DNA from 3 places in the Peribacillus sp. FSL M8-0224 genome. Region 3 is predicted to be linked to each of the others. Evidence: riboswitches for the same ligand, from Rfam matches in the RefSeq annotation. Region 3 holds a riboswitch; each other region holds the start of a gene.
What was found. A riboswitch is a leader RNA that binds a small molecule or an ion and turns the genes downstream of it on or off. The one in region 3 is predicted to bind lysine.

Region 1 (10,394 bases), 480 kb from region 3:
TTTATTCATCTTCTACTTTATCATGATTTCCATCATTCTTATCAGGACTTATTTAGAAGTCATTCAGGTTTGGATGTTCCCTGGTGTCAATGTCCTGATGCTGATAACCATCATTCTTATTCTCGTGTATAACTTTGTGGAGGGAGGTTTCAGGGTCATTACCGGTTTTTGCATAATCGGCCTTATAATCGGATCGCCATTATTCCTCTTGAATTATTTCCCTTTGAAGTACGCCCACTTTGAAAATTTGGGTCCTTTTCTTGACCATTCCTTTTTGGAAATCATGAAGGCCTGTAAGAAAATGACTCTGAATTACCTTGGTTTTGAATTAATCCTCATTTATTATCCTCTCATTAAAAATCGTGAGAAATCTCAAAAGTGGGCCCACTTAGGGGCGTTGTTCACTATGGTGATATATGTGGTATCCATACTTGTTTCATTAGCCTACTATCATCAAGATCAGCTGAAAGATGTAATTTGGGCAACTTTGACGTTATGGAAAATTGTAGACCTTCCATTCATTGAAAGGTTCGAATACATAGGGATTTCCGTTTGGCTGTTCATGGTGCTGCCGAATGTTTGCCTAGGGGTTTGGGCCGCAAGCAGGACAGCGAAAAGAGTATTCGGATTTAGACAAAAAAAGATGTTGGTTCTCATTCTGATCATCATTTTGGTTTCCTGCATTTTTTTGGATAACCGCTATAGGATCGATAAGTTTAACACGATCAGTTCGCAAATTGGTTTTTATATCGTTTATTTGTATCTTCCTCTCTTATTCATATGGCAGTCGATCGTCTATAAATTCAGGGGGCATAAATCATGAAAATCAAACTTCTCTTGATAACATTAGCAAGCTTTTTGATGACGGCGTGCGGCGTGGAAAAGCAAATATTAGAAGATATATTAATTGCTGAAGTCGTAGGTTATGATGATGCCGGAGACAAGAAAATCAAAGGAACGGTCGTTGTCAGCGTTCCTCAGCCTGGAGAGGAAGCAGATCTGGGTAAAGAAGTATATGAAGCGGACTCCCATGATATAAAGGCGGCCCGCCAGCAGGAAAATGCAAAAACACCATACCCGATTGTCGGCGGGAGACTGACAGTCACTCTATATGGTGAAGAATTGGCAAGTAAGGGATTGAATGATTATGTCGATACATATAGGCGTGACCCAATGGTGGGAAGGGATTTGTATTTAGCGGTCGTTCATGGCAAAGCGGAGGATGTAGTTAAAATGGAGCCGAAGTTGATTAAAACTCCAGGGGTTCAAGTGAAGGAGCTGATCGAACAGAATATAAGGACTAATTTGCCTGATGTAGATCTTCACAGGTATTTATATGCGTGTCATGGTAAAGGGATCGATCCGGTCTTGCCCTTATTGGAAACAACAGAAGACCAAATACGGGTAAGGGGGATCGCCTTGTTTAAAACGGATCGTTATATTGGTAAATATATACCTTATGAAGACGGCTTTTTATATAAGGTCCTTAGTGAAAATTTTAAGCTGGGGAGTTATGAAATTAAATGGAAGGAAAATGACTTTACCGATATCAATAACGTGGAGTCACGTGTCCATTATCATATTTCGAATGCCAATCAAGACCCAAAGGTCAGGATTGAAGTGAAAATGAAAGCGAGTCTGCTAGAGGTCCAAGGCTACGACTTGGGCAAAGCGGTCGACCTGAATAAAATAGAGGCCAGGGCCGAGCAGGTCATTGGCAAAAAATTAAATGAGATGGTAACCATGTTTCAGGAGAACCATATAGATCCGCTTGCACTCGGTGATCATGCTAAAAGTAAAACAAGAAATTTTGATCAAAAACATTGGGAGGAGGCATATCCCGATATTCCAATCGAGGTCGATCTGGATATTGAAATGATTCAAACGGGAATAGCTGAATAAAAGTAGAATATTCTGGAGTTTTCCCCTTTATAATAGGGTATTGGTGTAAGGATTGTGTCAATGCGGCTAAAAAAGGGGGAAAAGCATGGACAAAGCATGGTGGAAAGAGGCAGTTGTGTATCAAGTGTATCCAAGGAGTTTTATGGATAGTGATGGCGATGGTATTGGTGATATAAATGGGATTTTGATGAAGCTAGATTATTTACAAGAGCTGGGTGTGAACGTGATATGGCTATCCCCAGTTTATCAATCTCCCAATGATGACAATGGGTACGATATCAGTGATTATAAAGCAATCATGACTGAATTCGGGACCATGGCCGATTTCGATAGGTTGTTGAAGGCCGTTCATGAACGTGGAATGAAGATCATGATGGACCTGGTGGTCAATCATTCTTCAGATGAACATCCATGGTTCGAGGAATCCCGTTCCTCAAAAGACAATCCGAAACGTGATTACTATATTTGGAAACCTGGCAGGGATGGGAAAGAGCCAAATAATTGGGAGTCGATTTTTAAAGGTTCAGCATGGGCATATGATGAAAGAACCGATGAATATTATTTACATTTATTCAGCAGGAAACAACCGGATTTAAACTGGGAGAACCCTAAGCTCCGTGAGGAAGTTTACAGCATCATGACTTGGTGGCTGGATAAGGGTGTCGATGGCTTCCGGATGGATGTCATCAACTTCCTTTCAAAAGATCAAAGCTATTCAGATGGAGCCGTTCATCATGAGAAGCAGTATGGTGATGGAAGCCCCTTTTTCCTGAATGGACCGCGCATACATGAGTTTCTGCAGGAAATCAATCAACGGGCACTTTCTGGACATGACGTGATTACGGTTGGGGAAATGCCAGGCGTCACACCGGAGGAAGCGCAATTGTTCACAGGTAAAGATCGTGGTGAGCTACATATGGTCTTTCAATTCGAACATATGGATTTGGGGAGGGGACCAGAAGGGAAATGGAGTAACGAAAAATGGAATCTAACCGATTTAAAGCGAATTCTCTCTAAGTGGCAGACTGGTTTGGAGGGGGATGGCTGGAACAGTTTATACTGGAACAACCATGATCAGCCCCGGGTTGTCTCAAGGTTTGGTAATGATGGAAAGTATCGTATTGAAAGCGCAAAGATGCTTGCCGCTTGTCTTCATATGCTGCAAGGTACACCTTATATATATCAAGGGGAAGAGCTGGGAATGACCAATGTTGCATTTGAAAGCATCGATGAATACCGGGATATCGAAACATTGAATTCATATGACGAACTCGTCCATTCTCATGGCTGGTCAAAAGAGCGGATGATGTCAGCCATCCACGCCCGCAGCCGGGATAATGCGAGGACACCGATTCAGTGGAATGACTCCCGGAACGCAGGATTCACGAAAGGGACCCCTTGGATTAAGGTTAATCCCAATTTTCCCGAGATTAATGCAGAAAAGGCTTACAATGATCCGAATTCCATTTTTTATTTTTATAAAAAGCTTATCCAACTGCGCAAGGAACATGATATCGTCGTTTATGGCCGTTTTGAACTGCTGTTGCCGGATGATGAACGAATATTTGCCTACACGAGATCGTTTGAGGAAGAAAAGCTGTTGGTACTGTGCAACTTTAAAGAAGAGCAGGCCTCTTATACTTTGCCTGAAGAGCTTCATGCATATTCTGCCACAAAGCTGATCGGCAATTATGATCAGGAGGAAGAAGGAATCTCCAGCAAACCCCTGCAACCATATGAATGCAGTGTTTATCATTTGAAATGAAAAAAGGACCTGTTCTTCTCCGGTTAGGGAAGAACAGGTCCTTTGCGTATTATTTTGATTTAAGGTCACATTCCTCAAGCGGAATGATTTTCGTTTTATGCTTAATTTTATAGCCGAACCATAGGACGAAAAATAGAATCAAGCCAATGTAGGAAACGAACATTGAATTCCAGTCGATCCCATCGCTGCTGAAAGCCTGATAGCCTTGTCCGATGATAATGATAATACAAAGGACAAGTGCGAATATAGGTCCGAATGGGAAGCCTTTTGCCCGGAATGGTAAAGCATTCATATCAAGGCCTTGAGCGGCGTAAGCTTTGCGGAACCGATAATGGGCAATCGCAATCCCTACCCAGGTGACGAATCCTGCCATGCCTGAAGCGTTCAATAACCAGATATAAACGACGCCATCCCCGAAAAATGAAGCTAAGAATGCAACGCAGCCAACTAAAGAAGTCACGATAAGTGCATTCACGGGCACTCCTCTTTTATCTAACTTGCCTAGGAATTTCGGTGCTTTCCCATCACATGCCAAGTCCCATAGCATACGGGTTGAAGCGTACATGCCAGAGTTACCGGCAGAGAGTACGGATGATAAAATGATCGCGTTCATGATGGATGCAGCAAATGCAAGGCCGGCCCGTTCAAATACAAGCGTGAATGGACTTACGGCAACATCTTGACTCAATAAACGTGAATCCGTAAACGGAATGATCATTCCAATAACGAAAATTGCTAGGATATAGAACAAGAGGATGCGCCAGAAAACGGATCTGATCGCTTTTGGGATATTTTTTTCTGGATCTTCACTTTCACCAGCGGTCACTCCAAGCAATTCCGTTCCTTGGAATGAAAAGCCGGCAGCCATGAATACGCCTAGAATCGTGAAGAACCCTCCGTTAAAGGGACCTTCGCCCATTGTGAAATTGGAAAAACCGATTGGGTCATTCCCACCCATGATTCCGAGAATGATCAGAACACCCGTAATCAAGAAAATGACGACTGTCACGACCTTGATCATGGCAAACCAGAATTCTGTTTCCCCGAAACCTTTAACTGACATGTAATTGATAAGAAACATAGTGATTAACGCAATGGCACTCCAGATAAATGAAGGGCTATCCGGGAACCAGAACTTCATAATTAAGACAACGGCTGCCAATTCAGCGGCAATGGTGATTGCCCAGTTATACCAGTAGTTCCAACCAATCGCAAAACCGAAGGACGGATCGACGAATTTGGATGCATAGACACGGAACGAACCGGCCACTGGCATGAACGCCGCCATTTCTGCAAGACTTGTCATTAAGTAATAAACCATGATGCCGATGACCGCATATGCCACCAAGGCACCGCCGGGACCGGCTGAATGAATGGCACCGCCACTTGCTAAAAATAAACCTGTTCCAATCGTTCCACCTAATGAAATCATCATTAAATGACGCGCTTTCAGGCTCCTTTTCAATTCAGTAGGGCTTGAAGGTGATTGTGAATTTGACAATTGATGTTACACTCCTTTTTATTGGAAGGGAACGAAAAATAAAAAAACAGCAGTCGAAAAAGATCGACGGCTGTTTATAATAAACCCGTTTATCCTTCCGAAGATAGCTCCCCACGCTTTTTAAAAAAACGTGACAGTGGTGTTCCTATTCGGTTACACCGCCAGCAAGAATATACATGGAATATACCCTAACTTCGGCAACTTATCCTTTCAAACGGAGTCTTTAATTTTCCAGAATCTCGTCCGTTTTACTTTTATAAGCTGCAGCCTCTAACTCATCGGTAAATGAGGAAGTATTCAATTTTTCTAAAATCGTTGGCGTCAGTTTGTAGGTGACGTCGGACGATTTTACTCATGAAATTCATGCAATCGCTAATAGATTGCTAGTAATTGAGTAAACTTTACTATATCAAAATTATAAAATAACTTCTGGGATATCGCAATGATTATTTTATGTGGTTATTTTTTCCTAGTTAATGAATGAAGGCAGGAAGGAAGAATCAAGTGACGATATACTAAAATATAGCACATCCTGATAACTAAACGGTTTTCCGTTTTATTAGGGCATAGTCCAGTTTTACATGTTTGACCTCTTCAGGATTCTCAAAGAGATCCACTGCCATTTTCCCGATCCATTCCAGCGGTAAGGAAATGGTCGTGATGTCTAGCATTTCGCCAAGGCTATCATTATTGAAGCCGAGAATGGCACAATCTTCCGGTATCCTTATACCCGATTTCCTAGCGGTAAGAATGAAGCCCGCCGCCGTGTCATCATTCGTGATGATGATGGCTTCAGGTTTATCCATCATCGAATTCCATTCCTGAAACAATTGTTCACCGTCTTTGATGTGATAACTGCCTTCAAACAGCCATGCTTCATTGTTTATCAGTTGATGTTTACTCATGATATCGTTAAAGGCCTTTGTACGATGGGAACTGTTCCTGCTCTTTTTACGGCCGAGGCTGTATCCGATTTTCTTATATCCTTTAGCAATCACGTACTCAAGGGCACAGGAGAAAGCTGCATAATGATCAATGCTGATGGATGAGAATTCAGCCTGGGCGGTATCTTCACATAAAATAATCGGTCCGTATTTTTGGTAATTCAAGAGGATTTTCATTTCCGAAATCCTTGAACAAACGATAATGCCATCGAGCTGTTTCATTTGCAGCATATTAAAAGCCTGGATCTCTTTCTCCCTGTCATAATTTGTTTGAAAGATGACGATATGACAGCCAATTGCATTTGCCTGTTTTGTGATTCCGTTAACGATTGCCCCGTAATATGGGTGATTGTTGAAGGGGATGATGACGCCGATAAGGTTGGTTTTCCCTTTTGAAAGATGAATGGCGTTGATGTTTCTCGTATAATTCAAACGATTGATCGCTTCTAAGACGCTCTTTCTTTTATCGGGGCTTACATATGGATGATCATTCAATACACGAGACACTGTTGAGACAGATACACCAGCACATTGAGCTATTTCTTTAATATTTGTCATGGTATCACCGTTTTTCTTTTTTTATATTGTACAGTATGAAACCCATTTCAGGGCAAGGGAACAGTGTGGGACTGCTGAAGATTTCTTCAAATAAGGTCTTGTTATGGTATTGGTTTCATCCTTTAATATTGGTCTAAGTCTTAGAGGAGGAGGAAATCATGATGTTCCAAACTTTAATCACCCTGTTTGTGCTTTGCGGAATCGAATTGGGATTTGCGTACTTGGCCATTTCCTTGAAACAGGAGAAATGAGTGGCAATGCCCGTCAAGAAGTCCGCGGCTTTATACGTGGAAACCGCGTTTACTCGTGAATTTCACGTCGTCCAGAAATAGCTCCCCTAGTTATGTTCACCAGTAAAACTCCACAATATAAATATAATTTCATCATACGGAATGACTGACTGTCAGGAAGCTGCCTAGTGGAGCTTCCTGACAGTTTTTGCTGTGTGTAAAAGTCATTGCTGATGGAATCGATAAGCAACAAATCTGGAACATGTCCTTTATGGGGAAATATCCTATACTCCGTGGAACACGATGACAATCGCGGGAATCGAGGCTGGACCAAAAGCTGTTTGGATAGTCGGCAGTTGTTTTATCCTGAACCTCTTACTGATTTTCCTTTTCTTCAAACAGTTTAAACTCGTTTCATTTGATCCATCACTTGCTGCCGCGATGGGAATTCCTGTACTGTTCTTTCATTACTTATTGATGAGCCTCATTTCACTGACAACTGTTGCTTCTTTTGATAGTGTAGGTTCCATTTTAGTAGTTGGGATGCTCATCATACCTGCGGCAACGGCCTATCTGCTGTCAGACCGTTTAAGCCGCATGATATTGGTCAGTATCGGGGTCGGGGTGCTAAGTTCCGTCATCGGCTACTATTCAGCCACCATTTTGGATGCCTCGATATCAGGTTGCATGGTGGGTTCGGCCGCCATATTATTCGGATTGGCCTTTCTCTTCTCCCCGGGCAATGGATTGGTCAGCCTATTGCTGAAACGGAGAAAATCAAAGGAATCACATGCATAGCTCTCCATGCCTGCAGGCTTCATGGAAATAACTCCATGAGGCCTGTAAACTATTCTTCGATATAGTTGTGATTTTATTTGTTTAAAGTATAATGAATAAGTGTATTTATAGATGTATCGCAGGAGCCTTTTTAAGGGAGAGTTTAGTATGGAAGAACAAAATAAATTTTCATCTCGAATAGATTTTTCTTTGGTCACAATATTGCTGTTATTATGCGTTGGAAGTTGCCTGGCAATCTATAGTGCCCAAACGACTGGACAGTACGCTGAAAACTTCTTAATAAAACAAATTTTTTGGTATATAGTGGGGATTGGAATCGTATTAGGGTTCATCACACTGGATTCGGACCAGTTGAAAAAAATCTCTTGGTACGCTTATGGCTTCGGATTATTTTTACTTTTTTTGCTGATCATTATGCCGGAAAGCATCGTTCCTGTCCGGAATGGTGCGAAAAGTTGGTTCATCATTCCGGGAATCGGTTCGATTCAGCCATCGGAATTCATGAAGGTTTTCCTGATCCTGGCTTTAGCGAATGTCATATCGAACCATCATCTCAAAAACACGCTGAAAACGATTCAAACGGATATCTGGCTGCTTATTAAAATCGGTCTTGTGACCGGTGCCCCTTTATTGTTAATCATGCAACAGCCGGATTTGGGCACCTCGCTTGTCATCATGTCAATCATGCTCGGAATGATTTTCATATCAGGGGTAACATGGAAGATCCTGCTGCCGATCGTTTCGGGAGGAATTGTCGTCGCGTCCACGGTCCTGTACTTTGTACTTTGGAAGCCTGAAATCCTGGAAAAATACCTAGGGGTAAAATCTTATCAATTCGGCCGTATCTATTCTTGGCTGGATCCATATAATTATGCCAGCTCCGAAGGGTATCACTTAACCAAATCCTTACTGGCCATAGGCTCCGGCCAGACCACAGGCAAGGGAATCGGTTCAAGGGAAGTGTATTTGCCCGAGAGTCATTCGGATTTCATTTTCAGCATCATCGGTGAAGAATTCGGCTTCATCGGATCAAGCATCATCATTTCCTTGTTTTTCCTATTGATTTACCACATAACAAAAACGGGAATGGACACGAAAAATAACTTCTATACATATATCTGTGTGGGCGTTATAAGCATGTTGACGTTCCACGTTTTTCAAAATATCGGCATGACTGTAGGCCTTTTGCCGATTACGGGGATTCCGCTTCCATTTGTCAGTTATGGAGGAAGCTCGCTCATGGGGAACATGATGGCGATGGGCTTAATATTCAGCATTCGGTATCACTATAAGAAGTATATGTTTTCTACGGATATCTAATAATAAAGCCGGCCCCCGATGGCCGGCTTTATTTGTAGCAAAAAAACAAAAGGAGCAGAATCCACCCCCCTGAATGTTTATTTATTGAATGTTCGTTCCAGATGGAAATTGATTTTTATATCCGGAAAATTGTTGATACGATTGGCCTAAGCTGGTAGCTTGCGCCTTTTCTAAACTATACCAGCCTTTTTCGAACATAAGGTTATAGAGTTCACGCTGCATCTCCTGATTTTCTTTGGAAATGGAGAAAATGTCTTGGAATAATGCTTGATTACTCATTTCATGCAGGGCAACGGAAAGGGAGTTACAAAAGTATTTTTCAGTTGTGAGCATATCATTTATAAAATCCCTGTCATTCATTTGCGGTGTTTTTGCCACGGGAGATTCAGGATTTTGGACTTTGTTTTCATTGGGCATCAAGAACCCTCCTTTATTGATATTGTTGTTGACTCTGATTTTGGTCCGGGTTCAAATGTTTCAAAATGGTATCGTAATGGCGTTGATGCATGAGTCCGCACCGATTTAACGCATCAATGATTTGCGGGTCCTTACATTGTGTGGCAAAAAAATGTGCTTTTTTAACCGCATTCAGATTCCATGCAAGCATGTCGGTCAAGTATAAGCTATCTTTCACCGAAACCATCTCCGGCGGCTGTTTCATGAAGCCGGTCGACTGCTGTTGGCTATTAAACGAATTTTGCTGTTCCATCATTCTACCTCCTTATGTGTTCTTTAATCGGGCTTAATTTTCCCTTCATGAAATTTTTTATTCTTGATTCTAAATATCTGAAAAATGGATTAAATGGTAAAATAATCTTGTGCATCTATTTTCCAAAATGATTTGGAGGGGAATGCAGATGGAAAGGATTTTGAAAAATCTATTCCTTTTTTTATCAAAGAATAAAGCTATGAAACAGGCTGCGAAAAAATACGGGCTGCGGTTTGGTGCATCTCGCTTCGTGGCAGGAGAATCCTTGTATATGGCATGTGATGTGATTGCTGAACTTAACCGGAAGGGGCTTGCTGTCACCATTGATTATTTGGGTGAATTCATTGAAGATGAACAAGAGGCAGGGAAGATGGCAGAAGAGTGCATCGAAGCCATCCGGATGATTGGCACAAATGACCTGGATTCACAGTTATCCCTGAAGCTGACCTCGATGGGCTTGGATGTGTCCGAACAAGTCGTAATGAATAACATGCGGAGAATCTTGGATGAAGCTAGAGCCCATCGTGTTTTCGTGACGCTTGATATGGAAGATTTTCCGCGCTGTCAGCCGACTTTGGATGTATTCAAAACCCTGAAGTCTGAATATAATGAATTGGGGACTGTCATTCAAGCTTATCTGTATCGGACTGAGAGGGATATTGAAGAG
Region 2 (10,394 bases), 800 kb from region 3:
ATAATGGAATTCAGGTGCTTGATCCAAGCCTTTGAATGTTGCCATAGTAGTTTTCATGAATTCCTCATCATTACGTTCTGGGAAATCAGGTTTGTAATGCGCTCCGCGGCTTTCGTCACGGTTTAATGCACCAATTGTGATTACACGAGCCAATTGCATCATGTTTTGCAGCTGTCTAGTGAATGCAGCTCCTTGGTTACTCCATTTAGCCGTGTCATTGATGTTAATTTTCTTGTAACGTTCCATCAGCTCAAGAATCTTGTTATCCGTTTCTTTCAGCTTGTCATTGTAACGAACTACAGTAACATGCTGTGTCATCCACTCACCAAGTTCTTTGTGAAGGACGTACGCATTTTCGTTACCATCAAGAGACATGACTTCATTCCATTTCTCTTGTTCTTGTTTTTCGTACCCTTCATACAATGAAGAAGGAATGGATTCTGAAGTTTTAGCAAGGCCTTCAATATATTTAACGGCGTTCGGTCCAGCGACTGAACCACCATAGATTGCGGAAAGAAGTGAGTTGGCACCAAGACGGTTACCGCCATGTTGTGAATAATCGCACTCACCTGCAGCGAATAAACCTTTGATGTTAGTCATTTGGTCATAATCAACCCAAAGTCCGCCCATAGAATAGTGAACGGCAGGGAAAATTTTCATTGGAACTTTACGAGGATCTTCACCCATGAATTTCTCGTAGATTTCAATGATTCCGCCAAGTTTAATATCAAGTAATTTAGGATCTTTATGTGATAGATCCAGGTAAACCATGTTTTCACCATTAATGCCAAGCTTCATGTTCATACATACGTCGAAGATTTCACGAGTCGCGATATCACGAGGTACTAGATTACCATAAGCAGGGTATTTTTCTTCAAGGAAATACCAAGGTTTCCCGTCTTTATATGTCCAGATACGTCCACCTTCACCACGAGCGGATTCACTCATTAGACGAAGTTTGTCATCGCCAGGGATTGCTGTCGGGTGAATTTGAATGAACTCACCATTAGCATAATTAACACCTTGCTGATAAACGATGGAAGCTGCTGAGCCTGTATTGATCATTGAGTTCGTTGATTTACCGAAAATGATTCCAGGGCCGCCGCTCGCCATGATGACTGCGTCTCCAGGGAATGATTTGATTTCCATTGAAGTCAGGTTTTGTGCTACGATACCGCGTGCTGTTTGCTCATCATCGATAACAGCTCCAAGGAATTCCCAGCCTTCATATTTCGTTACAAGGCCTTCAACTTCATAACGGCGAACCTGCTCGTCCAATGCGTAAAGTAATTGCTGACCAGTTGTTGCACCAGCGAATGCTGTACGGCTATGTTGAGTACCACCGAAACGACGGAAATCAAGAAGACCTTCCGGAGTACGGTTGAACATAACACCCATACGGTCAAACATATGAATGATCGATGGTGCTGCTTCGCACATCGCTTTAACCGGCGGTTGGTTAGCCAAGAAATCTCCGCCATAAACTGTATCGTCGAAGTGGATATATGGAGAATCCCCTTCACCTTTTGTATTTACTGCCCCGTTGATTCCGCCTTGGGCACAAACTGAGTGAGAGCGTTTAACAGGCACTAAAGAAAATAAATCAACCTGTTGTCCCAGCTCTGCTGCTTTGATCGTAGCCATTAATCCAGCTAGACCTCCACCAACGATAACTATTTTACCTTTACCCAATTCTGTCACTCCCTTATTTCCATTAGCCAAGCTATGTTTTTCCTAATTCTTATAAATGAACTCTATCTTCTTATACGAATGCGAAAATTGCGCTGATTCCGATATAAGAAAGAAGAACGAAAACGATCAATGTAAAGTAAGTCATGATTCTTTGCGATCTTGGTGAAACTGTAAGACCCCAGCTCACAGCAAATGACCATAATCCATTAGCAAAGTGGAAGATTGCCGAGATAATACCAACAATATAGAACACAATCATGAATGGACTAGAGAAAATCTCTGCCATCATGTCAAAGTTAACTTCAGCACCCATAGCTGCTTGAATTCTAGTTGCCCATATATGCCAAACAAGGAAAATCAACGTTATGATTCCAGTTAGGCGTTGCAGCATGAACATCCAGTTACGGAAGAAACTAAATCTGCCTAAATTGTTTTTTGCTGTAAAGGCAATATAAATTCCGTACACAGCATGGAAAATGAGCGGTAGATAGATGACGACCCATTCTACCAAAATCTTCACGGGCGTATACTCAATTAAATGAACTGCCCCATTAAAAGTTTCTTCTCCTTTTGTTGCCATAAAGTTTACCGATAAATGAAAAATTAGGAATAGACCAATTGGAATTACTCCTAGAAGTGAATGAAGCCTGCGATTCCCAAACTCACGATTTTTTGCCACTAAGTGCCCCCCCTTAATTTGTGAAAAATCATGCAAAGATAAACTGGTGGCTACCTTTTATCTCCGCGTGAAAATACAGTATAGAGTCAAAAAACTCCTCTATACTTCCTTTACAATTATGTGACATGTCCATTTTACTCCTGACTTCTATGTGCGTCAAGAAAACGGATACAAGAAATCTCTTTTTCAGAATAGATTTTATTGGATTATATTGGCTATTTTTTGTTTGTCAAGATGATATTTTGAAGAAATTTCTAATTTAACTATTAATATCCCGGTATAATTTCTCATTTTTTTCCAATTGTGATTTAAATAAATAAAAAACAGTATAATTTGCAAAAGAAATACGTTTATAATAGATTTACAGAAAGAGGCGATAAATTATGAAAAAAAATATTGCTGCTGCGATAGAAGAAGAGATTCAAACTGAAGAAATTCAAACAACTGAAGAATTCCAAGTTCCAGCTTTCGGATACGAATTAATCAGAGAAGTTCTATTGAACGATATTCTCGGAAAAGACTCTAATCAAATCCTCTATTGGGCAGGTAAACAATTAGCAAGAAAATTCCCATTGAATGGCGATCAGGAAGTGATTGAATTCTTCCAAAACGCTGGATGGGGCAATCTGGAAATCTTGAAATATACGAAACACGAGATGGAATTATCCCTGACAGGTGAAATAATCAGCCGCCGTTTGGATTTACACCCGGATTGTCACTTCCAACTTGAAGCCGGTTTCCTTGCCGAGCAGTTTACACTGCAAAAAAAATTCCTCAGCGAATCAACGGAAGAAATCAAACGCCGCGCAAAAAAAGTGATATTCACCATCCAATGGGATCCCAGAGATCCAATCTAATGAGCCCTGAAAACAGACTTACCCTTTTTACCGGAAGTCTGTTTTTTATTGGACTCCTGACACTTAAGCTAGCACATTTGCATGCTGACCAAGTTTAAATGCTTCATGAAGGGATTCAACCGCCTTCACCATTTCCTTTTCATTGACGACGGTCGAAACTTTAATTTCCGATGTGCTGACCATTTTCACCTGGATGCCTGTATTGGCCATCACTTCAAACATTTCGGCAGCCACTCCCGGATTGGATACCATACCAGAACCGACGATGGACACTTTGGCCAACCCGCTCTCCGTTTCGACTCGGTCGAACCCCAATTGTTCTTTATTATTTTCCAGCACGATCAAGGCCGCTTCCGTATCTTCACTTTTTGTGGAAAAAGATAGATTCGTCGTATCCTCGGCAGTCATGCTTTGAATGATGATGTCCACATTGATCCGGTTTTTCGCAAGCGTCGTGAAGATTGTGGATAATGCACCAAGTGATTGGGGCAAACCATATATTGTGACCCTCGTAATACTGTCTTCAAAAGCAATGCCGCGTACAATTAAGTTTTCTTCCATAGTTGCTTCCTCCTCTATGATCGTACCTGATTCTTTCTCCATGCTTGAACGGACTTCAAGCGGAATTTGATAATTTTTTGCATATTCGACAGCCCTTGGGTGAAGGACACCCGCCCCCAGGTTGGCAAGTTCCAGCATTTCATCGTAAGAAATGGATTGGAGTTTTCGCGCGCCTTTTATGTAGCGTGGGTCCGTTGTGAAAACACCCGTTACATCCGTATAAATATCGCATCTATCCGCATTCAGCGCTGCAGCGATGGCAACCGCCGTCGTATCGGATCCTCCTCGCCCTAAGGTAGTGATTTCCCCATTTGCATCGTTACCCTGGAAACCGGCTACCACCACTATTTTCTTCTCCTGAAGCTGAGCTTGGATCCTCGTGGCATCGATGTTTAAAATCCGGGCATTCCCATGAACGGATTCCGTTTGCATGCCAGCCTGCCAGCCAGTATACGAAATGGCTTCATGTCCTTCTTCAATCAATGCCATCGTTAACAGGGAAATCGTTACTTGTTCCCCAGTCGTCAATAGCATATCCATTTCCCTCTTGCTCGGGGATCCGGAAATATCACGCGCCATGGAAACCAATTGGTCCGTTGTTTTCCCCATAGCTGAAACAACGACGACAACCTCATTTCCATTCTCCGCTTCCTCGATTACCCGATTGGCAACATTTTTGATTTTTTCTACGCTACCGACGGATGTTCCGCCGAATTTTTGAACGATTAATGCCATCCTCATGCACCCTCTCTACTTTTTAGGCAATAAAAAAAGCAATGAGAAATATCTCATTGCTGTGGTCACATATCTAATACTGTAAACACAGTGAGATAGCTCTCCAGGGTATAAACCCTGACAATCCGCCATTTCTTAAATGTCGGACCAGGAGGACAAGGTATGAGTCTTGTCTTCCTTCGGCGGCGTCCCCTTTCAAAACCTTTCATGGAAGCTCATACTTCTCCAGGTTTTTACTCTTGAATTCCGCACCTCTATCAGCACTTTTAAGTTGTCTAGTTAAAAATTCCTTTTAATCATAGCATAGAGATTTATCGGTAGCAAGATTATTCTTGTAATTTTCTAACGATTCCCTCGGCTACCCCTTTTGGCATGCCAGCTTCCATGATTTCCTCGGCCGTCGCCTCTTTGATTTTCTTCAATGATCCAAAATGCCTTAATAATTGCTTCCTTCGCTTTTCCCCGACTCCTGGAATATCATCAAGCTGGGAGTGAACCGCATTTTTCCCGCGTAGCTGGCGATGAAACGTAATCGCGAACCGATGCACTTCATCCTGAATTCTTTGCAATAGGTAAAATTCCTGGCTCCTTGAATCAAGAGGTACAAGTTCAAGCGGATTTCCGATCATCAATTGCGAGGTTCTATGCTTTTCATCCTTAATGAGGCCTGAAAGTGGAATATCCAAGCCTAATTCATTTTCCAGAATATCCCTTACCGCTTCGACATGTCCCTTTCCGCCATCAATGATGATCAAGTCCGGAAGCGGCAGCCCTTCTTTCAATACTCGTGAATATCTTCTTCTGACCACTTCACGCATCGATTCATAATCATCAGGTCCCTGGACCGTCTTGATCTTATATTTGCGGTACTCTCTTTTTTCCGGCTTCCCATCAATGAACACGACTAAAGCGGAAACGGGGTCACTTCCCTGGATATTGGAGTTATCAAAAGCTTCAATTCGATGCGGGGTGTAGATACCCAGTTGTTTCCCGAGGTTTTCCACCGCATTGATCGTTCTTTCTTCATCCCTTTCAATCAAAGAGAATTTTTCCTGAAGGGCGATGGAGGCATTTTTATTCGCCAATTTAAGCATGTCTTTTTTCGCTCCCCGTTTCGGGTGAATCGTTTTGACACCAAGCAGCCCTTCGGCCATTTCGGCATCCACAGATTCTGGCAGCAAGATTTCCTTTGGTTTAAAGTGGTTCGTAATCTCGTAAAACTGACCGAGGAATGTAAGAAGTTCCTGTTCCGGTTCATCGTAGACCGGAAAAAGCGAAACATCCCTTTCTATCAATTTACCCTGCCGGACAAAAAATACCTGAACGCACATCCAGCCTTTATCATAGGCAAAGCCAAATACATCCCTGTCGATGAAATCGGTCGTCATCATTTTCTGCTTTTCCATCGTAATATCGATGTGGGCAATCTTGTCACGGAACTCCTTGGCCCTCTCGAAATCGAGCTCTTCCGATGCCTCCAGCATTTTTTCAGTCAGTTCTTTTTTTATTTCAGTATGCCCGCCGTTCAAGAACCGGTTGATATCATCGACCATTTTTTTATATTCCTGTTCCTCTACATCATATACACATGGGGCAAGGCACTGGCCAAGGTGATAGTAGAGACAAACGCGATCCGGTAACGTATTGCATTTTCTTAGGGGATAGATGCGGTCGAGCAATTTTTTCGTTTCGTTAGCTGCAAATGCATTCGGATAAGGACCAAAATATTTCCCTTTGTCTTTTTTGACCTTTCGCGTAATGATTAGACGCGGGTGGCGTTCCGCAGTCAGCTTGATGAAAGGATACGTCTTATCATCCTTTAGCATGACATTATATTTTGGGTCATGTTTTTTGATTAAGTTCAACTCTAAAATAAGAGCCTCGATATTGGAAGAGGTGACGATGTATTCGAAATCCTCAATCTCGTTCACGAGTCGAAATGTTTTCCCATCATGAGATCCCGTAAAATAAGAACGGACACGATTTTTCAACACTTTCGCTTTGCCTACATATATGATCGTTCCCTGACGATCTTTCATTAAATAACAACCAGGTTGATCGGGAAGAAGGGCAAGTTTATTCTTTATTTGTTGATTCATGCATTCAGCCTCCTGTTCTCCCATTTTTACAATCATTATATATCAAGATAGCGAAAAAAGCTTCAAGTCCGCAGACTTGAAGCTTTTTTTAGCTAACTTACTATTACGCGTGTTTTGCAATAAGTTCAGCAAGTGCTTCTTTAGGTTGGAAACCAACAACCTTATCGACCACTTCACCGTCTTTAAGGACGATTAATGTCGGGATGCTCATCACACCGAATTTTCCAGCTGTTTCTTGGTTTTCATCTACATCCACTTTTACGATTTTTGCTGTATCGCCAATTTCAGTATCAAGCTCTTGAAGAACAGGAGCGATCATTTTACAAGGTCCACACCATGGAGCCCAAAAGTCTACAAGAACGACACCTTCGCTAGTATCTGTTGTGAAAGTTTGGTCAGTTGCATTTACAATAGCCATATATATTTCCTCCTCAAATTTACTCAAATAACTAAAAACAGTATACCACTGTTGCTCAAATCGATGCTAATATTTTGCTTCAGTGGTAGGATGTCCAAAAAAAGAGTGATTATGCAGGCCAAAAACCCTCCCCAGTAGCGCAAATAAAGGGGCAAGACATGTATCGGCTTATGCCGAATGTCTTGCCCCTCATCTGTATTATTTCTTTTACGCGTTAACTTTAAGTTTTTTGAATTCTTCCGTAAGCAATGGAACGACTTCGAAAAGATCTCCGACAATTCCATAATCAGCCACATTGAATATGTTAGCTTCCGGGTCTTTATTGATGGCAACGATAACCTTGGAGTTGGACATTCCCGCTAAATGCTGGATTGCACCGGAAATTCCGCAGGCGATATAAAGGTCAGGTGTTACGACTTTACCCGTTTGCCCGATTTGTAATGAGTAATCGCAATAGTCTGCATCACATGCTCCTCGGGAAGCTCCTACCGCTCCGCCAAGAACCTGTGCCAGTTCCTTTAATGGTTCAAAACCATCTTCACTTTTCACGCCACGGCCACCCGCGATGATTACTTTCGCTTCTGAAAGGTCGACCCCTTCACTGGCTTTTCTAACAACATCCTTAATGATTGTCCGTAAGTCCTTAATATCCACACTTAATGTAGAAACATCACCAGAACGGGACTCATCTTTCGCTAATGGTTCGATATTGTTCGGACGGATTGTCGCGAAAATCACGCCAGCTGTAACAATTTTCTTTTCAAACGCTTTACCAGAATATATCGGGCGGGTGAAAACGATATTTCCGCCTTCTTCTTCAATGGATGTAACGTCGGAAATCAATCCTGATTCAAGTTTTCCAGCCAATTTAGGTGCAAGATCTTTTCCTAAGGCCGTATGTCCAAAGAAAATCCCTTCCGGCTTTTCCTGCTCGATGACGGCAAGCAAGCTTTGCGCATATCCATCTGAAGTATATTGTTTCAATTGATCATTTTCGACTGCAATAACCCGGTCTGCACCATACTGGATCAATTCATTACCGAAATTCTGAACGCTGTCACCAACTAAAACACCAACGATTTCCCCGCCATCCGCAGCAAGCTTAGCCGCACCGATAGCTTCAAATGATACATTTCTTAGTGAACCATCACGAACTTCGCCCAATACAAGAAACTTTCTAGCCATTTATAAAAACCTCCTGTGCTCTATTTTTCTTTTTGTCGTGTGTTGTTGTTTTGAAAAGTACCGTTTCGATTAAATCACTTTTGCTTCACTGCGTAATAATTGAACAAGCTCGGTAACTTGAGCACTGATTTCCCCGTCCAAAACTTTTCCAGCTTCTTTTTTAGCAGGAAGGTAAATTTCAATCGTTTTTGTTTTGGCCTCAACATCGTCTTCTTCCAAATCCAGGTCATCCAATTCCAATTCTTCAAGCGGTTTTTTCTTTGCCTTCATGATTCCTGGCAATGAAGGATAACGTGGCTCATTTAGCCCTTGTTGCGCTGTCACCAATAATGGAAGAGAGGCTTCGATCGTTTCAGAGTCACCTTCGACATCACGGATAACGCTTACATTTCCATTTTCTATGTCCAATTTAGTAATGGTTGTAATATAAGGAATCTCCAAAATTTCGGCAACGCGTGGTCCCACTTGACCGGAGCCGCCATCGATTGCAACGTTCCCTGCAATGATTAGATCGGCGTTTTTATCTTTTAAGTATTCGCCAATAATTTTGGCAGTCGTGAATTGGTCGCCATTTTCTATGTCGTCTTCTATATTTATCAATACAGCTTTGTCAGCACCCATTGCCAGCGCTGTGCGTAATTGCTTTTCAGCCTCTTCCGTTCCGACAGAAATAACCGTTACTTCGCCGCCTTGTGCATCACGCACCTGGATTGCTTCTTCAACTGCATACTCATCGTATGGATTAATGATGAATTCTGCTCCATCCTCATTGATTTTCCCGTTGGATAGTGTAATTTTTTCTTCTGTATCAAATGTTCTTTTCAGCAGTACATAAATGTTCACGATAATACCTCCCGAATAATTTGAGTTTTGAAGATTATGAATTTTATTGATATATAGTAATGTTCTACAGATTTCACCAAAATCCTGCATGATATATAAAAATAGTTATTTAAACCGAAACATCATTTCCCTTTGAATACAGCTTCCCTTTTTTCAATGAAAGCGGCGATTCCTTCTTGTGCATCAGCAGTATCGAAAGCCTGGCCAAAGAGGGCAGCTTCCCTTTCCACACCTTTATGGTAGGAATCATGCTTGGAATAATTCAATAACTCAATGGCCGACTTTAATGCCAGTGGGCTCTTCTTGGCAATTTTATTGGCTAGATCCTTAGCTTTTGGAATCAGTTCTTCATCCGTGAAGGCATGATTCGCCAATCCGCATTGCACAGCTTGGGTGCCTGAAATCGGTTCACTTGTAAACAGCATTTCAGCTGCCTTTGCCATGCCTACGTAACGAGGAAGACGTTGGGTCCCAGCAAACCCGGGGATTAAGCCCAACTGCAGCTCAGGCAAACCAAGTTTAGCCCTTTCGGTGACCAAACGGATGTGGCAGGCCATAGCCAGCTCCAATCCTCCGCCAAGCGCCGCTCCATGGATGGCTGCAATGACCGGTTTTGGAAAAGATTCGATTTTCTCAAATACAGATTGACCATTCTTGGTCAGCTTCTCGAAGGCTTTCCCGTTTTTCACTTCCGTAAACTCTTTAATGTCCGCTCCTGCAGAGAAGAATCTTCCTTCACCATGAAGAAGGACAACCCGTACGGCTTCGTCTTTCTCAATTTGATCGAATGCCTGTGAAAGCTCTCCGATGATAGCCGAAGAAAGTGCATTTGCTGGTGCATGATCAATCGTTATAAAAGCCACATGATTTTCGACAGAAAGCTTAAGATATTCCATATCAATCCCTCCAGGCATACTAGTCAAACTTTTTTGAAAATTCTATATGTATCACTTCCAGTTAAAGCTAGAAGCAGAATTAACCGATTCTTTCGAGGATGGCTAGCCATCCTCTATTTAAATCGTTAACTTTTCAGGCCACAGCCGCCAATCAGCAGGCGGTGAACGTCTGGTGCAAGGTCAGGGAGCGAATACTTTTGCTCATTCATGACCCAAGTCGTCACAGTTTCATCAATCGTTCCAAAAATCATCTGCCTGGCAAGTAAATTATTTAAATCAGGCAGGAATTCGCCGTTCTCTTTTCCCTCTATAATGATCTGATCGATTAAATTTAAATACCCTCTTAACACATCATTAATCCTAAGGCGCAATTCTTTATTCGACTGTCTTAATTCCAACTGAGTGACAATTGCTAAATTCACGTCTTCT
Region 3 (10,394 bases):
TGTAAATCTCCTTGATGTAAAGCTTGTCTCGGATGGTATGACTACACTTTTAATTCTCTAATTACGTCTCTTGCTTTTTTAGCAAAATCTAGTGGTGATTCAAGGGATTTTTAGAATATTAGATATATAGTCTGCAGATGCTTGAAATGCAAGGCAGAGCTTTTTATATCTTTAATTAGCGTCGCAAAAGTAAACGTTCCAAACGTATTAATTTAAACGTGATTTTTAGGCTCAATTGAGACTAATACTAAAGTAAAACATCCAGATAATTTATAAAATAATTTTCAGCAAAAAAAAGCACCCTGTAAATGATGCTAATATTTTACAAATCAACTCCGGAATTTTTCATTTTTTATAAAGAAGAACTCCTGTCGCTTTATTTCCCCAAACCGCAACTCAGTTTACTCCTATTCCACAACGCCCGATTCTAAAATTTCAACTTTAGCATTCACATTTATCGGGATAGAAGTATAAATTTCATCCCATTTTTTCTTATCCCAGCTTCTAGTCCTCGTTCGTACTTGTTCGCCAATCCCTAGGGGATCAACATGTAGTTTTTGAAAATTCCTCACTAAATTTTCCGAGCGTTCCTTCACATCTTTGGACATTTTATCTTCTATAATTTTAATCATTTTAGGAGTTACTTCATCACCGGTATATTCTCGCAATATTGCCTTTATCTCGAGATCGATCGTTATAGGAGTATCTGTCATCGGCTTTGAAATCTTATAAGACCTTTTTGTTTTTATATTGTTGACGGAAGCAAATTCTCTCCCTTCAATTTTTGTAGAGAACCCTTCCTTGCTTGTTGTATTTTCATATAACATTTTGAAAATAACATTTTCTCGGCTCTTAGTCTGATACACGTATTCCCCTTTACTATTAAACATGGCATTTCCTTTAATATAAACTTTCCCATCCAATGCTTTTACGATAGGTAAGAATGGGTCCATTCCTTCAGAGTAATGAGCATACAAAAAAAGATGGAGGTTAGTTCTAGGCAACATACCCATTTTTATATTTTGTTCAATTGTATTAGATAAATAAATTCCTTTATCTATGTTGCCAAACTGCGGGCTTAACACACCCTTTGAACTCCCTTCTACAATGCCGAGTTTTAAAGTAGTTCCAATTGAAGGGTCTCTGATTAATGTATCAATTAGATAGAATATCCCTTGTTTCGCAAGCCTTTTTTCGTATAAAACCACCTCTAATTTCCCACTAAATATGGGTCTTTCAGATTGCTGATTCATCTCATCTCGCACGTCTTTACTAAGTGATGATTTCGAACTAAAGGTAATATTTTTAATGGTTTTATCAGGATAATAAAGAGGTGTTACAGCGATAGCTTCGAAATGAGTCTTATCGACATAATCATATCCGATGGCTGTTGCCAAATTTATTTCATCGAGAACTTTGCTTTCCACCCCCATGCAGCCTGAGAGAACACTAATTAAAAGAAGTATCAGGGCCAATTTCGCGAATAAAATTTTCATTTTTTATCTTCCTTTTTATTTGATATGACAGTAGATAAACAAACCAGAAATAAGACATAAGGAATTTCCAAAATCAATCCTAAATTTGAAATGTAATCCACAAATTGATTAATCATTCCCCTGCCTTTAATTAGATTTGTCATCACAACCAATAAAATTAATAGTAGAGCATAAATTGTTTTCTGCTTCATTTTAAAGTATTGTGAAATCCCCCTTGCCGAAACCCACATATAGAGACATACACTAGGTACTAAAACTAAGACCCATGTAGCGATTCCTATGTACTCAAACCGTTCAACAAAAGGCATTTGTACAATTCCCCAAAAAGACAAAGTTGCCCAAATATATCTACTGATTTGGCCTTCACTGTAATACCCTATTGTCAGGATCGTTAGGCATAAATAAAGGAAAACAGAAGTAAGATTTCCTAGTTGCGCCCACTTTTGTGAACTTTTACGATGCTTAACTAATGGATAATACATCATTAAAGTGGAAACGCCTAAATAGCTATATGACATTTGCTTAGATGCAAGGGCCATTTCTTTAAGAGAATGATCCCATATGGGCAATAGGTTGCGAAAATGTGTAAATTCCAGCGGGAAATAAAAAGTTAGAATTAAATAAGAAGGGATACTGATCCCTAAAAAACAAATACCGGCGACCACTCTAAACCCACCTAAAACCACATAATAAATTAATAAAGCAAATATGGAGGTCACCAACCATGTGTTAATTTGGGGGAATACCCAGGATTGAACGATTTCAAGATAGGATCTTAAAACAGAAATCCCCACCATCAGCCAATACAGTATCCAAATGATATTTAGTAAACCGCCAAGCCACTTTCCAAAAAGTCGTTTCTGTATGCCTATTAAGTCCATATCGTGCCGATTTAATAGGTTGTACATACCCCAAATACCCAATGAAAAGACTACACCACTTATAATGACCGCCATCCAAGCATCATGGCCAGCAGATTTAATGATTATCCTTTGAAATCCCAGGACCCCTACACCTACCTGAATTTTAACGATTAAAAAGAAGACTAGAAAAGGCGAGATTTGATCACTTTTATCGTTCATGTAAGAAACCTCCACTCTCACTTAGTCTTTAGTATCTTCCTTGGGTTCTAACCGAACGGTGTCTTCCGTCTGAACCTCAATTGGACGTTTAGCCTGAAGAAAAAATGGTAAACGAATCAAGGCATCCCGCATATCATAAATCCTTGGCGGATATAATGGTTCAAGAAATGGCCTCCCTAAGGAAGTTACCCTCAGTAAATGCACAAGCAAAAAACAAAAACTGATAGCTATACCCAATAATCCTAAAAAGTAAGCCATGAGTAGGAGAGGAAATCGAATTAAGCGAATGGTATTACCCATTTGATAAACAGGTGTAGTAAAAGAACCAAGAGCCGACAATGCAACAAGAATTAACAATACATTACTCGTCAGCCCTGCTTCAACAGATGCCGTCCCAATAACAATACCACCTACGATACCTATTGTTTGACCTACTTTAGTCGGCAGTCTAGCTCCTGCCTCCCTGAGAAGTTCGATGGCTAATTCCAAGATTAATGCTTCTAAAATCGGTGGAAATGGAATTCCGCTACGAGAAATCACAAGCGTACTGACTAAATCCTTTGGGATCAACTCATAATGATAGGTGAGAATTGCGACATATATGGGGGTCATTAAGATGGAAAACAATACAGCAAAAAAACGAATAAGCCTAAAGAATGAGGCAATTGTCCAGTTGAGAAAATAATCTTCGAATGCCGCAAAGTACTCAAAGAATGTAGAGGGCCCAAGTAAGCCATGTGGAGCTCCATCCACCAAGATCACTACTTTGCCTTCTCCAAGTACTGCAGCCAATCGATCAGGTCGTTCCGTATCGATAAATTGAGGAAAAGGAGAATTTTTATTATCTTCAATCATTTGGGAAATATAGGAGCTATCAATTATTTGGTTAACCCTTAAATCAGATATGCGCTGTATGACGGTTTCTACATTCTCGCTATTTGCAATTCCTTCTATATGAATCACAGCTACTCTTGTTTTGGATAACTTCCCAACAATAATTTCTTCAACAGCAAGTTCTGCAATTGGAAGCCGTTTTCGGATTAAATATATATTCGTATCAAGTGATTCGACCAGTGCCTCTTTCGGACCGACAACACTGAACTCTACCTCTGGCAGTGTAACTTGCCTCGAAGTGTTATTTGCTGCTTTAACTAAAACTGCTTGATCAGATTGATTATTTAATGTAATGGCTATATAACCCATTAACAGCTGACTTTGTAGTTCAGCAGGATTTTTTGTAAAAACAAGCCCCTCTATTGGCAAGTTGTGTACAAGCTCTTCCAGAGTTGAAGAATTTGTATGTAAAAAAGGAAGGAGGTCCCTATGCATTATATCTTTATCAATTAATGTATCGAAAAAAGATACACAGTATATTTCATTTTCAAAATCGAGTGTAAAGCTTGTGAAGTCCTTGGACTTTTGCAGATGTTTGAGTACATCAGTGAAGTCTGTAGATTTATGAATTTCTTGCTTTTTAAAGAATGAATATCTTTTCAATAGACTTCACTCCTTTGATTGTAAGATATGGATATTATTTACGAATTGAAGGTTTTTATACGCACGAATACTTAGTTGAAATTACCGATTAAAATTAGTGGCCAACTGTAATTTGAGTTTTAATCGAATAAATAAAAAAGAATCATAAAAGGGGAGTTGTATTTTCTACTACTCCCTCGTTTAGAACCCTCGTCCATTAAATATTTATTCAACTTATAACGAATAAAGATGAATCCACCCCAATACTCTAGCCATTTCCATAGATTTCTAGCATTCTTAAAAAACTTCATAATTAGGCTTGCAACAGAATGGATTCCCTGTTATATTACAATCAATTAAATATTTTCTTACTTCGGAATCTTTTGAAGTGAGGATAGAGGAGCAAAGACCATTAGTACACATTTTGAGGAGAATGAGATCCTATGACTATTGTGGAAAGGGGAATTTGCCGAAGCGGAAAGAATCTCATGTTCTTGAAGCTGGTTCTGCTATTGAATAAATACAGGACTGTCATATAGGAAACTATATGGAGGGCTATCTTATGCGCGGAAACATTTTCTTGGTAAATATTGTTTCTAATGCAGCAGCGAATCCTCGTTGTTGCTTTTTTGCGTTTACTCCTGAATGGCCCTAACCACCTCTGAATATTTTTAAAAAATTATACAAAAGGGTGTGAAGTTATGAATTTTGGCCAAGTTTTAACCGCAATGGTTACCCCGTTCAATCATAATGAAGAGGTTGATTTTAATGCTACGAGAACTTTAGTAAACTATTTAATTGCTAATGGTTCTGATGGATTAGTAATAGCCGGTACAACTGGAGAGTCCCCTACATTAACTCAAGAAGAGAAAGTGGATTTATTCAAATTTGTTGTAGAAGTTGTTGATGGAAGAGTTCCAGTCATAGCTGGAACCGGCTCAAATAACACGAGAGCTTCCATCAGCTTGACAAGGCAAGCGGAGGCAGCAGGAGTCGACGGAATCATGCTCGTTACCCCATACTATAACAAGCCGTCTCAAGAAGGATTATTTCAGCACTTTAGCGCTATTGCCCATTCCACTTCATTACCGGTAATGCTTTATAACATTCCAGGTCGAAGTGTTGTAAACATGTCAGTGGAGACGATTGTCAGCCTCTCAAAAATCACCAATATCGTGGCAGTAAAAGAAGCAAGTGGTGACTTGGATGCCATGGCACAAATCATAAGCAAAACAACTAGTGATTTTACTTTATACAGCGGCGATGATGGGTTAACATTACCGGTTTTAGCCATCGGTGGAGCAGGCATCGTTTCGGTTTCTTCACACATAATTGGCAATGAAATGCAAGAAATGATCAATAGCTTTAAAAATGGTGATGTCCATGGTGCTGCCGCTGCACATCGTACACTTCTTCCAATCATGAAAGCATTATTTGCTGCACCAAGCCCGGCACCAGTAAAATCAGCATTAAATATGCGGGGATTAAATGTTGGAGGTGTCCGCTTACCATTGGTCCCTTTAAACGATGAAGAAAAAAGAACACTGCAAACAGCTCTGCAGCCTAGTAACGCAGAAGCCATTTTGTTAAATAAATAAAACGAATGATTCTGGAGAAATTTTAAAAAGCAGTGCATACTCGAAAGTAATGCACTGTTTTTTTATCCATGTACGACTCAGGTGGAAGAATTTACACTATATTTAAAGAATCAATAAGGAGAGAGCCAATGGGGGGTACACACAAACCAAACATTCTTGTATTTAGTCCTATTCAGACAGAGGTCGATGCTTATGCTGATCGTATCCGCAATAGTGGGTTCATATCGGTGAAGACAGCGAAAACTTTGGAGGAAGCAGAAAAATATTTACCAGGCACTGAAGTTATCTTGGGGTGGAATTTTCCTACACAATTACTATGTAAACCAATAGCCGCATCTGTTCGCTGGTTTCAATCAATGGGAGCAGGGGTCAATGATTTGATAGCAGACAATTCGATACCTCAAAACATTACAATAACTCGAATTATTGACCAATTTGGTGCTTACATCTCTGAATATGTATTTTTGTTTCTCTTGGACATAGTGAAAGACGGTCCTCGGATGAAACAATCGCAATTGGAGCGAAGGTGGGATCCTTTCATTTCTGAAACCCTAAAAGGGAAAACAATCGGGATCGCTGGACTTGGATCGATTGGCGCTGAACTTGTTCGTAAAGCCCGAGCATTTGATATGAATGTACATGGGTTAAGCTTTAGTGGAAAACAAGCAACACTCGTGGATCTCCACTTTACTCCAGATCAATGGGGTGAATTTGTAAAAGACCTGGATTATTTGGTCCTGACGCTTCCTTTAACGGATTCCACTTATCATATCATTAACCAGGACCTACTTTTAGCGATGAAACCCAACGCTTACCTTATCAACGTTGGCCGCGGCGCATTGATAGATGAAGGGGCTTTACTATCTGTCATGCGGGAAGGACATCTTCAGGGAGCAGTCCTTGATGTATTTGAGACAGAACCGTTGCCAAAAGAACATGCCTTCTGGTCCATGCCCAATGTGTTTGTCACTTCCCACCTGTCAGGGCCCAGTACGATTAACGAAGTGAGCAACTTTTTCATAGAAAATTTAAGGCGATTTTCAAGTGAACAACCATTAAGTGGAATGGTAGATCGGAATCGAGGGTATTAAACCCTTAAATAATTTTTGAAACAGCCGCATTTTTCATCGAAGGAATGCGGCTTACATTTATTTAGCTCTATATTCCTCTTACAAATCAAAAATCCCCTCACAATAGATACTTTTTTCGATGGAGATAACGCAATTGTACCATCCATTTATTATCTCCTTATGTATAGTTCCATAAGAAAAAGCTGCCTTAATGACAGCTCCGATCAGTAAACGATTCTATAAATTGTATATACGAACTAGATGCGAGTAATGCAAACTGGACATGCTTTGAATGCCGTCAGCGCGGATCACGCTTTTCTGTTCGAATCCAGAACATCCAAATAGTGCTGATTGTACATAATGCCTAGGATATTCCCAAAGGGATCAACCACGGATGCAGTAATGAACCCCTGACCGCGAACTGTGGGTGCCTCGTGTTCTTTCGCTCCCATAGACAGCAGCTTCTCGAAAGTTGCTGTCACATCGTCGACGTGCCAGTACACGACGGCACCCCCGGCCGCTCCGGTCGACGAACCACCGGGCGCGTAGCGGCTATCGATTAGGCCCAGCTCGTGCTGGTAGTCCCCGAGGCGAAACTCGGCATATCCCGGCCGTTCGAAGTATGGGTCGGTACCCAGCAGCTCTGCGTACCACTTCTTTGCCGCCACTAGATCGTCGGCCCAAAAACTGACGGTGGTGAGTCCTCTTAATGTCTTTGTTTCGCTCATAATCGATTTCCTCCTCAATGTTGAGTAAGTAACTATACTTCAATATTTAGGGTCACCGGGTGATTTCCTAGTTGCAGTTCCGATAGCTATTGTAAACGTCTATGCTGACAACAGTATGTCAGTGTAAGTGAATATTTTATCAAAAGTGGCTTGAACATTTATTCCTTTGATTAACTTCGATTTACCTACGAATAAACCCTTCTCTTTTTCAAGAAAATGTCCCAAACAAGCCCTTGCTCCAATAAGCAAAGGCTGTTTTTACGCGTTTCTTCTATATATACATCAAATTTGCCAAAGGTGCCCCCATTCGTATACGTGTACTTTTACGAACGAATAATTTGTTCTTTGGATATCTGCTTTGAAGCATCAGGAATCTTTCGTATTTTATAATTAATCATATCTGAAGAGTAAACCATGATACTCACCATTCCTCCTTGGATCGTAGCCCGGATCAGGATCGGTTGATTGTACTTGTTTTTAAAACTAAAATCAGGCCCATACCAGCTTACTGTTGCATCGCGGCCGGATGGAACATACGGAACGCTCCTTGTATGGGAATAGCGTTGAATCGTTTGCAACCCTGCATTGTCGATAGCATTAAACAATGTTGATGAAACCTGGCAAATCCCTCCGCCAATCCCTTCAGAAAACTCTCCTTTAACGATAACCCGAGCGAGCAAATATCCTTTTTCTACTGACCTCTTGCCAACAGCTTGGTTAAAAGAAAAGACCTCTCCTGGAAACACGACATAATTATTAATGGCTTCTGCAGCAAGTGAGATATTATTTGAACGATTTTTATTGTTCACATTAAAATAGGTTCTATATTCACCTATCTTTTTTTCACGAATTTCCGCAAGTATTTCGCTGTCAACCTTTGGATGAATAGCAAGCAAAGGTACTTCTAGTTTGTATGATCTACTACTGTACAAAAAGGAATGAAATTGCTCTTTAAAGGCTCGATGGTATAGCTTGTAACCTACCCGCCCAGGTAGAATATTACCTTGCTTGTCCATTGTGGCATTTACAGGTTTTTGGTAAACTTGCCGGTCTATTTTTTCGACAAATTGATTGTATTTATCCACGTCCACCATAGGAACATCCAGGAAGGGCATTGTAATATCAGCATGGTTGACACTGGCAATCGTTTGTCCTTGGTGGGTTACCAATAAGCTTTCAGAAATATTCACTGGTTGAACGAATAGCAAAAGTCCCGCAATCCATGTTAATCTCATTTAATGCACCTCCTGGGTTGGTTTCCTTGAACATTCACAATTTCACTTCAAGTCTTCATAAATTGCATCTTGATCAATAAACCAACGATCAGGCAAACTCTCCTTGCGGATCATAAAATGCATAACCTTTATTTCTTTGCCTTCTTTCTTCTTATAAATAGCTACTTGAACGGGTACATCCACGAGAAATAGACCATTTAGCTGTTCAGGCGGTTGTCTTAAAGGGTCAACCACTCCAAAGTATGTAATATCTTTAACAAGTTTATTGACACGGTTAGGGTGACTCGGATTTGATAAGGTCATTGCTAATAATTCCTGATTTCCTTGATTAATGGCAATGGTAAAAATACGTATAAGTTCGTAAGGATTTACCGTTTGTATATAATCATCAAGCTTACCAGCCGCCTTCAATACCATTAATTTATGAGAAAGATCTTCGTTTTTCAACCTATGCGTAATACTTCCAGAGAAATGAACGCAAAAATGACCTGAAAAACCATTTGGAAGAGCACCAGCACCATGTGGCATTCCGTGCATGGATGCAGCAATCATTTGATTATTGATTAATACAATAATGGCTCTTCTATTCCAACTCCATTTATTATTATAAATTTTCTTCATGATTTGAGTATCTTCTTTGGTTAATGGCTGTACATCGGCATGATGGCTACCTGCCCTTCGTTGTACCTTAAATGATAAACCAGTTTCAATATCGATTATGGTGAAATTTGTTTTATCAGGAATAATGTTATTTACAATCTCCCAAGGTAACATCTCAATTTTAAAACTTATAGGTCCTTCTTCATCTTCCCATTCCATGGCATAGACCGAGTGATCGACCATTAAGACAAATATAAAAATAGCGATAATTAATTTATTGTTTTTCATTTGGCCTCTCCTGCATTTTTTCTTATTATTTCAGGACAAACTAAATTGAATACCTTTGAAAATTTGGAAATTCTTCAAATTAAGCTAAAAAGGTTCAGACATGCTAGTGTTAATGGTCCAATATGTACTTTTGATATCCCTAATCCGGTAATTTAGAAACTACACAAGATGCCATGCGGCCTGCTCCAGGGGAAAATAAAAGACATGATATACAAAAAAAAACATCAGTGGGATTGATAATCTCACTGATGTAAGGCTTGCCTCGTATAGTCTGACTACACTTTTAATACTCTAAATGCATCTCTAACTTTTTTAGCAAAATCTAGAGGTGGTTCAATCGATTCAAAGTGCATATACATTGCCCGAGGTTCTTCAAATAACCAGTGATTATGAATAGAAGTAACTAAAAGGTCCCTTTTTCTAAGTTCAGTTAATAACGGGTTAACTTCTTCTTGTAAAAGAACTGTTTCCCCTAAATTTAATGCATTCCCCCTACTATCAACATTTTCAAACGTAAAAAATTGCGGATTGACTAGTGGAGATTGCGTTCTGCGATCAAGTATTGTGAATTTAATATTACGAAACTTTTGCACCAAGCATACTCCTTCTGGAGTAATCATTCCGTCTCCGCCTAAAATTCTTGCATATTCCTGACATAATCTTCTTCGTTTTTCCGAACTCATGAAAAATCCCCTTTCAAAAAAAAAATTTTCCACATGCTAAAATTCACGATTATTATATTCATCTGTTGACGAGGATATTAGTTTAAAATCCTCAACTTCTAATAATCTAGGTTATATGAACATAAAAAACCTTCAGAT

Region 1: it holds a riboswitch for lysine, as region 3 does, so the genes downstream of both, MKX49_RS23825 (amino acid permease) here and dapA (4-hydroxy-tetrahydrodipicolinate synthase) in region 3, are expected to answer to the same signal.
Region 2: it holds a riboswitch for lysine, as region 3 does, so the genes downstream of both, MKX49_RS17315 (aspartate kinase) here and dapA (4-hydroxy-tetrahydrodipicolinate synthase) in region 3, are expected to answer to the same signal.

What each region holds. Positions count from the first base shown of each region.
Region 1 is NZ_JBBOOJ010000001.1:4,881,537-4,891,930, reverse strand. It holds gene MKX49_RS23840 (GerAB/ArcD/ProY family transporter) at 1-823, shown strand, start outside; gene MKX49_RS23835 (Ger(x)C family spore germination protein) at 820-1,902, shown strand; gene MKX49_RS23830 (glycoside hydrolase family 13 protein) at 1,988-3,667, shown strand; gene MKX49_RS23825 (amino acid permease) at 3,717-5,168, opposite strand; lysine riboswitch at 5,265-5,449, opposite strand; gene MKX49_RS23820 (LacI family DNA-binding transcriptional regulator) at 5,708-6,670, opposite strand; partial or broken gene MKX49_RS23815 (metal ABC transporter permease) at 7,153-7,698, shown strand; gene MKX49_RS23810 (FtsW/RodA/SpoVE family cell cycle protein) at 7,846-9,018, shown strand; gene MKX49_RS23805 (spore coat protein) at 9,100-9,435, opposite strand; gene MKX49_RS23800 (hypothetical protein) at 9,449-9,727, opposite strand; gene MKX49_RS23795 (proline dehydrogenase) at 9,876-10,394, shown strand, end outside.
Region 2 is NZ_JBBOOJ010000001.1:3,599,807-3,610,200, forward strand. It holds gene sdhA (succinate dehydrogenase flavoprotein subunit) at 1-1,692, opposite strand, end outside; gene MKX49_RS17305 (succinate dehydrogenase cytochrome b558 subunit) at 1,763-2,371, opposite strand; gene MKX49_RS17310 (YslB family protein) at 2,755-3,228, shown strand; gene MKX49_RS17315 (aspartate kinase) at 3,292-4,524, opposite strand; lysine riboswitch at 4,613-4,789, opposite strand; gene uvrC (excinuclease ABC subunit UvrC) at 4,851-6,623, opposite strand; gene trxA (thioredoxin) at 6,727-7,041, opposite strand; gene MKX49_RS17330 (electron transfer flavoprotein subunit alpha/FixB family protein) at 7,249-8,226, opposite strand; gene MKX49_RS17335 (electron transfer flavoprotein subunit beta/FixA family protein) at 8,296-9,069, opposite strand; gene MKX49_RS17340 (enoyl-CoA hydratase) at 9,192-9,965, opposite strand; gene MKX49_RS17345 (TetR/AcrR family transcriptional regulator) at 10,091-10,394, opposite strand, start outside.
Region 3 is NZ_JBBOOJ010000001.1:4,397,996-4,408,389, forward strand. It holds gene MKX49_RS21270 (Ger(x)C family spore germination protein) at 408-1,496, opposite strand; gene MKX49_RS21275 (GerAB/ArcD/ProY family transporter) at 1,493-2,578, opposite strand; gene MKX49_RS21280 (spore germination protein) at 2,600-4,075, opposite strand; lysine riboswitch at 4,442-4,620, shown strand; gene dapA (4-hydroxy-tetrahydrodipicolinate synthase) at 4,756-5,652, shown strand; gene MKX49_RS21290 (D-2-hydroxyacid dehydrogenase) at 5,781-6,743, shown strand; gene MKX49_RS21295 (VOC family protein) at 7,031-7,450, opposite strand; gene MKX49_RS21300 (VanW family protein) at 7,774-8,685, opposite strand; gene MKX49_RS21305 (hypothetical protein) at 8,728-9,573, opposite strand; gene MKX49_RS21310 (DUF1259 domain-containing protein) at 9,849-10,256, opposite strand.